DNA from 2 places in the Pantoea sp. Ep11b genome. Region 1 is predicted to be linked to the other one. Evidence: riboswitches for the same ligand, from Rfam matches in the RefSeq annotation. Region 1 holds a riboswitch; the other holds the start of a gene.
What was found. A riboswitch is a leader RNA that binds a small molecule or an ion and turns the genes downstream of it on or off. The one in region 1 is predicted to bind thiamine pyrophosphate.
Positions count from the first base shown of each region.

Region 2: it holds a riboswitch for thiamine pyrophosphate, as region 1 does, so the genes downstream of both, thiM (hydroxyethylthiazole kinase) here and thiB (thiamine ABC transporter substrate binding subunit) in region 1, are expected to answer to the same signal.

Region 1 is NZ_CP160631.1:1,047,133-1,052,370, reverse strand. Features, by position in the region: gene AB1748_RS04835 (MFS transporter) at 1-165, opposite strand, end outside; gene sgrR (HTH-type transcriptional regulator SgrR) at 418-2,085, shown strand; TPP riboswitch at 2,121-2,223, shown strand; gene thiB (thiamine ABC transporter substrate binding subunit) at 2,270-3,256, shown strand; gene thiP (thiamine/thiamine pyrophosphate ABC transporter permease ThiP) at 3,232-4,842, shown strand; gene thiQ (thiamine ABC transporter ATP-binding protein ThiQ) at 4,826-5,238, shown strand, end outside.
Region 2 is NZ_CP160631.1:2,926,360-2,931,597, forward strand. Features, by position in the region: gene AB1748_RS13815 (GntR family transcriptional regulator) at 1-243, shown strand, start outside; gene thiD (bifunctional hydroxymethylpyrimidine kinase/phosphomethylpyrimidine kinase) at 287-1,087, opposite strand; gene thiM (hydroxyethylthiazole kinase) at 1,074-1,871, opposite strand; TPP riboswitch at 1,906-2,002, opposite strand; gene AB1748_RS13830 (DNA-binding transcriptional regulator) at 2,431-3,612, shown strand; gene AB1748_RS13835 (oligogalacturonate-specific porin KdgM family protein) at 3,699-4,412, opposite strand; gene AB1748_RS13840 (glycoside hydrolase family 3 N-terminal domain-containing protein) at 4,639-5,238, opposite strand, start outside.

The DNA of each region.
Region 1 (5,238 bases):
AAAAAACAGGCCGACCCAGAAGGGTCGCGCCTGCACCTCGCGCGTCAGAAACAGGCTGAGGGTCGGTGCCTGCAATGCACCGGCCACGCCCAGCATGAAAGAGGCGACCATAAAAGCGAGGTAAACCGGATTGATGCGGCGCTGCCGCGTTAACAGCGATTTCATAGCGAAATCCCTTACAGGACAAACGGGGAAAAAAAGAAGGGTAGACGATACCGCGCAGCATGAAAAAAGCCAGCAGAGATCCTCTGCTGGCGGTGAAAATGCACCCTACTCAGAAAAGCACCTCGCTGAAGCGCGACGTGAGGGTCGAACGCCATCCCCTGCGGAATGCCTCCCGCTCTTCCCATCGCACAAAGTTTGCTCTTAAAATAGGGCAGGAAAAACAGAGCGCTTTTCAGCGGGAGTTCCCCTTTTATGTCCTCATCACGTCTGAAGCAGCAGTTCATCCGCCTGTGGCAGAGCTGTCAGGGGCAGACGCAGGCGATCACCCTTAGCGAACTGGCCGATCGGCTGCACTGCTCGCGCCGCCACATGCGCAACCTGCTCAACCGGATGCAGGCCGCGGGCTGGCTGATCTGGCAGGCTGAGGCGGGTCGCGGCAAACGCTCGGTGCTGACCTTCTGCTACACCGGGCTGGCCTTACAGCAGGAGCGCGCCGAGGATCTGCTGGAGCAGTATCGCATCGATCAGCTCGTTCAGCTGGTGGGGGATAAAAATCAGGTGCGCCAGATGATCGGCGCGCATCTGGGCCGCAGCTTCCGCCAGGGCAAGCATATCCTGCGGGTGCTCTACTACCGGCCGCTGCTCAACCTGCTGCCCGGCTCGCCGCTGCGGCGCTCGGAGACCCACATTGCCCGCCAGATCTTCAACGGCCTGACGCGGATAAATGAGGAAAACGGGGAAGCCGAACCGGACATTGCACACCACTGGCAGCAGACCTCGCCGCTTCACTGGCGTTTCTTTCTGCGCCCGGCGATTCGTTTCCATCACGGCAGAGAGCTGGAGATGGAGGATGTGCTGGCCACGCTGGCGCGCCAGCGCCCTCACCCGCTCTTCTCACACATTGCAGAGATTGCCTCGCCCGCCCCCTGGACGCTCGACATCCACTTAAGCCAGCCCGACGAGGGTCTGCCCTGGTTGCTGGGCAGCGTAAGCGCGATGATCCTGCCACGCGAATGGCCCACCCTGCCCGATTTTGCCCGCCAGCCGGTGGGCACCGGCCCCTACCGGGTGATCCGCAATCAGGCGAGCCAGCTGAAAATTGAAGCCTTTGATGACTACTTTGGTTTTCGCGCCCTGATCGACGATGTCTCTATCTGGGTGCTGCCCGACATCAGCGATGAGCTGGTCTATGCTGGTGTCCGACTGCAGGGCGAGAGTGATGGCAGCGATGAGATCCAGGAGGAGAGCCGTCTGGAGGAGGGGTGCTACTACCTGCTGTTCGACCAGCGTTCCGCGCAGGGCCGCGACGCGGCGGTCCGGCGCTGGGTGAGCTACCTGTTTAACCCCATCGCCCTGCTTAATCACGCAGGTGTCGGGTATCAGCGTTACTGGTTCCCGGCCTATGGCCTGCTGCCGCGCTGGCATCACCGCCGCGACCTGACGCCGGTCGAAAAGCCGCCCGGCCTGACCCACCTGACGCTGACCTGGTACAGCCAGCATGTGGAGCATGAAGGCATCGCCAATGCGCTGCGGCCGCTGCTGGCTCAGCATGGTGTGACGCTGGTGACCCGCGAGATCGACTACGAGAGCTGGTATCAGGGCGAGGCGGAAAGTGACATCTGGCTCGGCAGCGTGAACTTTACCCTGCCGCTGAACTATTCGCTGTTCGCGCAGTTGTATGAGATCCCGCTGCTGCACCACTGCCTGGCGATCGACTGGCAGGGCGATGCGGCACGCTGGCGCGAGAAAACGCTGCCGCTGGCCGAATGGAGCAAACAGTTAGTCGAAGAGGCGGGCCTGCATCCGCTGTTTCACCACTGGCTGCTGCTCGAAGGCCAGCGCAGTATGCGCGGCGTGCGGATGAATACGCTGGGCTGGTTCGATTTTAAATCCGATTGGTTCGCGCCACCGGCGCTGTAACGCTTTCGCCACGCCGCTGAAATGACTAGAATGTGGCGTTCTCAACGGGGTGCCGCCTGCCACCAGCAAGCAGCTGAGAGAGACCCGTCGAACCTGATTCGGTTAATACCGACGTAGGGATTTGAGAGGCCTCCGTGCTCAGATCCTTTGCGACTCATCCCCTATTCTCCTGAAGGAGCGCAAAGTGTTAAACAAAGTTCTGCCGGTCCTGCTGTTACTCTCTGCCCCCGTTCTGGCGGCTAAGCCGGTTCTCACGGTCTACACCTACGACTCCTTCTCTGCCGACTGGGGCCCCGGCCCGGCGGTAAAAAAAGCCTTTGAAGCCCGCTGCAACTGCGAGCTGAAGTTTGTCACGCTGGAAGATGGCGTCTCGCTGCTGAACCGCGTGCGGATGGAAGGCAAAAACAGTAAGGCGGATGTGGTGCTGGGGCTGGACAACAATCTGGTGCAGGCGGCGCAGAAAACCGGCCTGTTCGCCAGAAGTCAGGTCGACACCACAAAATTAACCCTGCCCGGCGGCTGGCATGACACGACCTTCATCCCCTTTGACTATGGCTACTTCGCCTTCGTCTACGACAGTACCCGGCTGAAAAACCCGCCGAAAAGCCTGAAAGAGCTGGTAGACAGCCCGCAGAAATGGCGGGTGATCTACGAAGATCCCCGCACCAGCACCCCCGGCTTAGGTCTGCTGCTCTGGATGCAGAAAGTCTATGGCGATCAGGCACCGCAGGCGTGGCAGAAGCTGGCGCAGAAAACCGTGACGGTGACCAAAGGCTGGAGTGAGGCGTATGGTCTGTTCCTGAAAGGGGAAAGCGATCTGGTACTGAGCTACACCACGTCACCGGCTTATCACATCATCGAAGAGAAGAAAGAGAACTATGCGGCCGCCCCGTTTCCCGAAGGCCACTATCTGCAGGTCGAAGTTGCCGCGCAGTTAGCCAGCAGCAAACAGCCTGAACTGGCGCAGCAGTTTATGACGTTTATGGTCTCCCCCGACTTCCAGCGCACCATCCCGACCGGCAACTGGATGTACCCGGTGACCGCCACGCCGCTGCCCGCCGGTTTTAACGCCCTGACGGTGCCCGCCACCGCGCTGCAGTTCTCGCCGGAAGAGGTCGCCAGTCAGCGTTCCGGCTGGATTAGTCAGTGGCAACGCGCAGTCAGTCGCTGATGCCGCGCTGGCTGCTGCCGGGATCGTTCGCTACGCTGCTGTTAACGCTGGTGGCGTTTCTGGCCTTCGGCGCACTCTGGCGCGCCGCACCGGAAACGGACCTGCGCAGCGTGCTGCAGGATGATTACCTGCGCCATGTCATCGCGTTCTCTTTCGGTCAGGCGCTGCTCTCTGCGCTGCTGTCACTACTGCCCGCGCTGCCACTGGCGCGGGCGCTCTACCGCCGCCGCTTTCCAGGCCGACAGCTGCTGCTGCGCCTGTGTGCTATGACCCTGGTGCTGCCGGTGCTGGTGGCGATATTTGGTCTGCTGACGGTTTACGGGCGTACCGGCTGGCTGGCGCAGCTCTGCCAGTGGGCCGGGCTCGGTTATCACTTCTCCCCCTATGGGCTGTCGGGCATTCTGCTGGCGCACGTTTTCTTTAACCTGCCGCTGGCAACGCGTCTGCTGCTGCAGGCGCTGGAGCAGATCCCGGCAGAGCAGCGTCAGCTGGCGGCTCAGCTCGGCGTGCGCGGCTGGCATCGCTTTTGTCTGCTGGAGTGGCCGTGGCTGCGGCGTCAGCTGCTGCCTGCCGGGGCGCTGATCTTCATGCTCTGCTTTGCCAGCTTTGCCACCGTGCTGTCGCTGGGCGGCGGTCCGCAGGCGACCACCATCGAACTGGCGATCTTCCAGGCGCTGAGTTATGACTACGATCCCGGCCGCGCTGCCCTGCTGGCGATGATCCAGCTCGGCTGCTGCCTCACCCTGGTGCTGCTCAGCCAGCGCTTCAGCAAAGCGATCCCCGCCGGAAGCAGCCAGCTCAGCGGCTGGCGCGATCCGCAGGATTCGCGCGCGGCACAGCTGATCGATGCGCTGCTGATCCTGCTGGCGCTGCTGCTGCTGCTCCCCCCGCTGGCGGCGGTGATCGTCGAGGGGCTGCACGGCGGCGTGCGGGGAGCACTGGCGCAGCCGGCCCTCTGGCAGGCGACATTGACCTCGCTGCGAATCGCCACCGGCGCGGGTCTGCTCTGTGTGGCGCTGACCATGATGCTGCTGTGGAGCAGCCGTGAGCTGCGGCTGCGTCAGCGCCCGGTGGCCGCACAGCTGATCGACACCAGCGGGATGCTGATCCTGGCGATGCCCGGCATCGTCCTCGCCACCGGTTTTTTCCTGCTGTTCAACGCCACGATCGGCCTGCCCGATTCGGCAGAGGGCCTGGTGATCTTTACCAATGCGCTGATCGCCATTCCCTATGCCATGAAAGTGCTGGAAAACCCGATGCGGGATGTGGCGGAGCGTTACGGCAGACTCTGTGATTCGCTGGATATCCGCGGCTGGAACCGGCTGCGGCTGATTGAGCTGCGGGCGCTGAAGCGTCCGCTGGCGCAGGCGCTGGCCTTTGCCTGCGTCCTGTCAGTGGGCGATTTTGGCGTGGTCGCGCTGTTTGGCAGCGCCGACTTCCGCACGCTGCCGTTCTATCTTTATCAGCAGATAGGCGCCTATCGCGGCGCGGATGGCGCAGTCACCGCCCTGCTGCTGCTGCTGCTCTGCCTGTTGCTGTTTACGCTAATGGAAAAATTACCAGGTCGCCATGCTGACTCTCGATAACCTTACCTACCTCTATCAGCATCTGCCGATGCGCTTCAGCCTTACCGCCGCACGCGGCGAGCGCATCGCCATTCTCGGGCCCAGCGGCGCCGGTAAAAGTACCCTGCTGAGCCTGATCGCCGGCTTCCTGCCGGTGAACCAGGGGGCCCTGATCATCGACGGCCAGGATCATACCCACAGCGTCCCGGCCAGACGCCCGGTCTCAATGCTGTTTCAGGAAAATAACCTTTTTCCGCACCTCAGCGTGGAGCAGAACATGGGGCTGGGGCTGCATCCGGGATTAAAGCTTACGGCTTTGCAGCGTCAGGAACTGGTCACGCTGGCCGCGCAGGTGGGGCTGGGCGATCTGCTGACCCGTCTGCCGGGCGAGCTGTCGGGCGGCCAGCGACAGCGCGT
Region 2 (5,238 bases), 1.9 Mb from region 1:
TGCAGGCTCGCCTGGGAAACGGTGGAGAACATCAAAGCCACCATGGACCGGGTTCGGTTTCTGACGCTGAGTGAAGTCTCGCCGCCGGAAAAGCTGATTGAGCAGCATGAAGAGATCTTTGCCGCGCTGACGTCTCACGATGCGGAGGCGGCCGAAACGGCCATGCGTCTGCACCTGCAGGAGATGATCTTTTCTATCACCCCGATTGCCGAGCGCAACAGCGCCTGGTTTGAAACCCCCTGAGCCAGGCCCTCACCGTCCGCCAGGACGATGAGGGTCTGCATCACTACCACCATTGATGAAAATGGTGAACCGGCCCGATGCCCTTCCCGACCTCCAGTGAATCCGCCTGCAACAGCGCCTGCTGCAGCCAGTTTTTCGCCTCTGCGAGCGTTTCCGCCCAGTCAGCATGGCGCGGACGCAGGGCCGCTAAGGCCGCCGACAGCGTACAACCCGTGCCGTGCGTATGGCGGGTGTTGACGCGCGGCGTGCTGAATCGCTGCTCTGCGTCGGGCGCGATCAGCCAGTCCGGGCTTTCGCCCGCGGCCAGGTGACCGCCCTTCATCAGCACAGCCTGACAGCCCAGCGCCAGCAGTGCCCGCCCCTGCCTGCGCATCTCCGCCTCGTCGGTGGCGATGGCACACTCCAGTAAGGCTGCCGCTTCCGGCAGATTAGGGGTAATCAGCGAGACCTGCGGCAATAACAGCTCACGGACACTGGCTACGGCAGCCGGTGAAAGCAGCGCATCCCCGCTTTTCGCCACCATCACCGTATCCAGCACCACAAAGGGGATGCTCGCCTGCCTGAGCCGGGCGGCCACCTGCTCCACAATAGCCGTTTCCGACAACATGCCAATTTTCGCACTATCAATGCGGACATCACTCAGCACCGAATCGAGCTGAGCGGTCACAAAGTCCGGATCAATACGGCAGACCGACTGAACCCCGCAGGTGTTCTGTGCCACCAGCGCGGTGATCACACTGGTGCCATAGGCACCCAGCGCGGAGAACGTCTTCAGATCGGCCTGAATCCCGGCGCCGCCGCTGGGATCGGTCCCGGCAATCGTCAGGGCATTAATGCGCTTCATGATGCGCCTCCAGCGTCCAGAGTGCATCGACAAACGCCGTGGCAAAACTGCCCGGCGCGGCGGCCTGAGATGCTGCCCTTTCTCCCGCTGACGACATCACCTGACAGGCGGCGGCCACATTTAACAGCCGATCGCCGGGCAGGCTGCTGAACCCTGCCACGACCGCAGAGAGCGCACAGCCGGTTCCCACCACCCGCGTCATCAGGGGCGAGCCGCCGCGAAGCGCAAAGATCCGCGTGCCATCGGTGGCGTAGTCCACTTCACCGCTGACAATGACCAGCGTGCGCCAGCGAATGGCGAGCTGACGGGCGGCATCGAGCGCCGCATCCGCCTGGTGCAGCGTATCCACGCCGCGTCCGCCACTGGCCTGCTTTGCCAGCGCCAGAATCTCTGAAGCGTTGCCGCGGATCACAGCCGGTTCCTGGCTCAATAACTGCTGGCAGAAGTCACTGCGCAGCGTCAGAGCACCGACGGCGACCGGGTCGAGCGTCCAGGGGGTGCCTGCCTCTCGGGCGGCGCTGACGGCGGCCTGCATCGCCTGCTGGCGCTCGCGGGTCAGGGTGCCGACATTGATGAGGAGCGCATCGGCAAAGCGGCTGAACTCAGCGGCTTCGTCAGCATCGATGACCATCGCCGGCGAGGCGTTCAGTGCAAGCAGCACGTTGGCGGTGAAGTTCTGTACCACCTCATTGGTCATACAGTGGACCAGCGGTGAGTGACGGCGAAAAGCGTGCAGACAGGGCGCGAAGTGCGCGGCAGAAAGGTGTTGAGATGGCTGTGACATCATAGCTCCCAACCGGCGAACAAGAAGGCGAATGCGGTCAGGCATCAGACTTCCCTACGCTGGCATTATCCAGATCAGGTAATACGGGTATTTCTCAGCCTTCACAAAGAAGGGCACCCCGAGTCGTTTAACTAAATTCAGTCAGTCAGGATAGTAATGTCAGCAGGCGGTCCTGTAAACGCATACCGCACGATTACGGCATCACTCCCGGACTCCGTTGGCGTCCTCACTCACCGGCAGAAACCGCGCGGGCAGTCTGCGCCGCCCCGCTTCTGCCACATCCGGATTCGCGAAGAAACCCGTAACACTTTACCAGGCGATCCCGTTTATTTCGCGCAGCTTTCACCTGTCGCGTTCCAGATTACCTATACAGGTTAACTGTCTGATCAATCTGGGCATTTATCTTTTTCACACACTACACGCGTTGCCGCACTGGACTTTTTTCACGCAACGCAGAAAAAGAGTGCGCCAGTTTACAGGACAAACACAAAACGGTTAAAGAAAGCACCGACCTGTGCTATTCACAGTGCAGGATAAACCTGCCAGGGAGGCTGACGGAATGGAGAAGACCTTTCATATCGCGCTCTTATTTAATGCGAATAAGGCGTATGACCGCCAGATAATCGAGGGCGTGGGTAAATACCTGCAGCGTTCCCGTACCCTGTGGGATGTTTACATCGCAGACGATTTCCGCAGTAACATTGACAGCATCAATGGCTGGAACGTGGATGGTGTAATTGCTGACTGCGATGTGCTGGCGGTTGAACAGGAACTCAATAAGCTGACCATGCCTGTTGTCGGTATTGGTGGCTCCTACTCCTCCGGAAAGGCTTTTCCGAATCTGCACTATGTGGCTACTGATAACTACAGCCTGGTCGCGACCGCGCTGGAGCATCTGATTAACAAGGGTATGGAACATTTTGCCCTGTACAGCTTCCCTGTATGTCCGGATAAACGCTGGGCAACCGAACGTGAGAACGCATTTGCTGCGATCCTGCAGCAAAAGGACCGGACCGGATTAATTTATCGCGGCCATGATATCACTATCGATAACTGGCAGACGGCGCAGAACCAGTTGGCTGACTGGGTAACGTCTCTGCCAGAGGGCACCGGCATCGTCGCGGTGACAGATTCCCGCGCCAGACATTTACTGCAGATCTGTGAAAATATAGGGATCCCGGTGCCGGAAAAGTTAGCCATTATTGGCATCGACAATGAAGAGTTAACGCAACATCTGTCGGGCATCAGTCTCTCCTCCGTGGTTCATGGCGCAATAAAAATGGGTTCCTGCGCGGCTGAAATTCTTCATAAACTCTTAAAGGGAGAGTCATTGCCGTTGCAGCGCGTGGTGGTTCCCCCGCTGAAACTGGTGGAACGCCGTTCGAGCAATTATCGTTCTATTGTCGATCCCTATGTTATCCGGGCAATGAACTTTATCCGCGATAATGCCTGTAAGGGTATCAAGGCTGAACAGGTCATCAGTTTTACCGGTATTTCACGAACCAGTCTGGAAATCCGTTTTAAAGCGCATCTGGGTGCGACCATTCACACCGTCATTCATAATGAAAAAATCGAACATGCCCGCAACTTACTCATCACCACAGATCTCCCGATGAAAGAGATCTCACTGATTGCGGGTTATCCCTCTGTTCAGTATTTCTATCTGGTCTTCAGGAAAACCTATAATCTGACCCCTAAAGCCTACCGCAGCCGTTATCAGGAGCAGAATCGTGCCAGTTAACTGGCTGAATCTATCCGTCAGCGAAACCGTATTTTCTGGCGGGAAGGCACGTTTAAAATCTACGCCGGCCCGCCAGAGAGAATGCTTCAGAACAGATATTTCAGGCCGATACGCATCCGGTACTCTTTATCGCCGTTTCCTGCCCGGCCCAGATCGGAAATATCACCAAAAGGTTTCCAGTGTGAGTCATACTGGTAGCTGAGATAGAGCGTATGCTGCCACATCTCTTTTTTGTTATTTCCGAAGTGAAAATCGTTCTGCTTCTGCAGATAGACCGGGTTATAGTTAACAAATAACTTATCCGTGACCTGCCAGTTCAGCCATAGATCATATTCGTGCGAGCTGTTTCGTTGCAGACTGTCATCCAGGCAGGGTGTTTTATAGTTGTAGTGATAGTAGCGATACCCGGCCATCACGCCGAACTGAGGGCTGAGTTGATAATTAAACTTCAGGTAGGGATCGATGTGGCTGCCCTTGTGCCCCCAGCTGAAGACCATGTCGGGAATAAACGAAAACCGGTCTGTCAGCGGAATCGCGTAGGTGACCTCTACCTCTGAGTAGTTGTTCTTAAATTCAGTGTAATTACTGCCGTTGTTGATCGTGTTCTGATATGAGAAAGAAACACTGTCATTAATCACGGTTGAAATCTGCAGTCGGGTCTGGAACATTTTACTGCCGGTGGTATAGGCTTCACGAATATCCACGCCTGTGGATGAGAAATCTAACGCAAAGGCAGAAAGTGGCATAGCAGAAATCATTACTGCACTGGCTAACGCCTGTTTTTTCATCATCGCTTTCATCGTCTTTTCCCTTTATGGTAGTAATCCTTTTTATGGTTATAGAATAACCGAAAGCGCATGAATATAATTTTATCATTTTTTACTGGCTAATTATTAAATATAGCAACTGTGACTGTGTGCAAAATATAAAAAACAAGAGAGCCATTACGTTAAAGGTTCAATTAAAAAAACCGCTCCGGAGAGCGGTGAATAGAAAACAGAGGCAGGATAGATCTGGCTGGAATAATCAGGTTGTGGATGGTGAGCGATAACTGATGGTGGCATGACTCTCCATTGACCAGTGCTCATCCAGAATGCGCAGCGGCCCTGCCAGCGTAATCGTCTGCTGAAGCACAATATTATCTGAGGCTTCACCAATCATTAAAATAAAGTCTCCCGGCTCTACCCTGCGCCTGCCCTGATTGTCCGTAAAGTTAAGCATATCTGCCGGAAGCGTAAAGCTGATTTCAGCAGACTGCGCCGGGGCCAGCCGAATACGCTGAAACGCTTTTAACTCTTTAACCGGGCGCACCAGTGAAGCCTGTATATCGCGGACATAGACCTGAATGACGGTGTCGGCCTCCCGCTCTCCGCTATTTTCCACCGTCACGGTAAAGGTCACCGCCTCATCCATAGTGAAAATCATCTTTGGTAAAGTGAGGGCCGAAAGTCTGAATAACGAGTAGCTCAGGCCGTAACCAAAGGCGTAGCGCGGTGGAAAATGAAAGGCGACCGGGGTGCCGCTGCTCTTCATTTTATGATTATAAAAATAGGGCATCGCCCCCACGTTTCCCGGCACTGAGACGACCAGTCTGCCACCGGGACTCTGCCTGCCCGTCAGAATGTC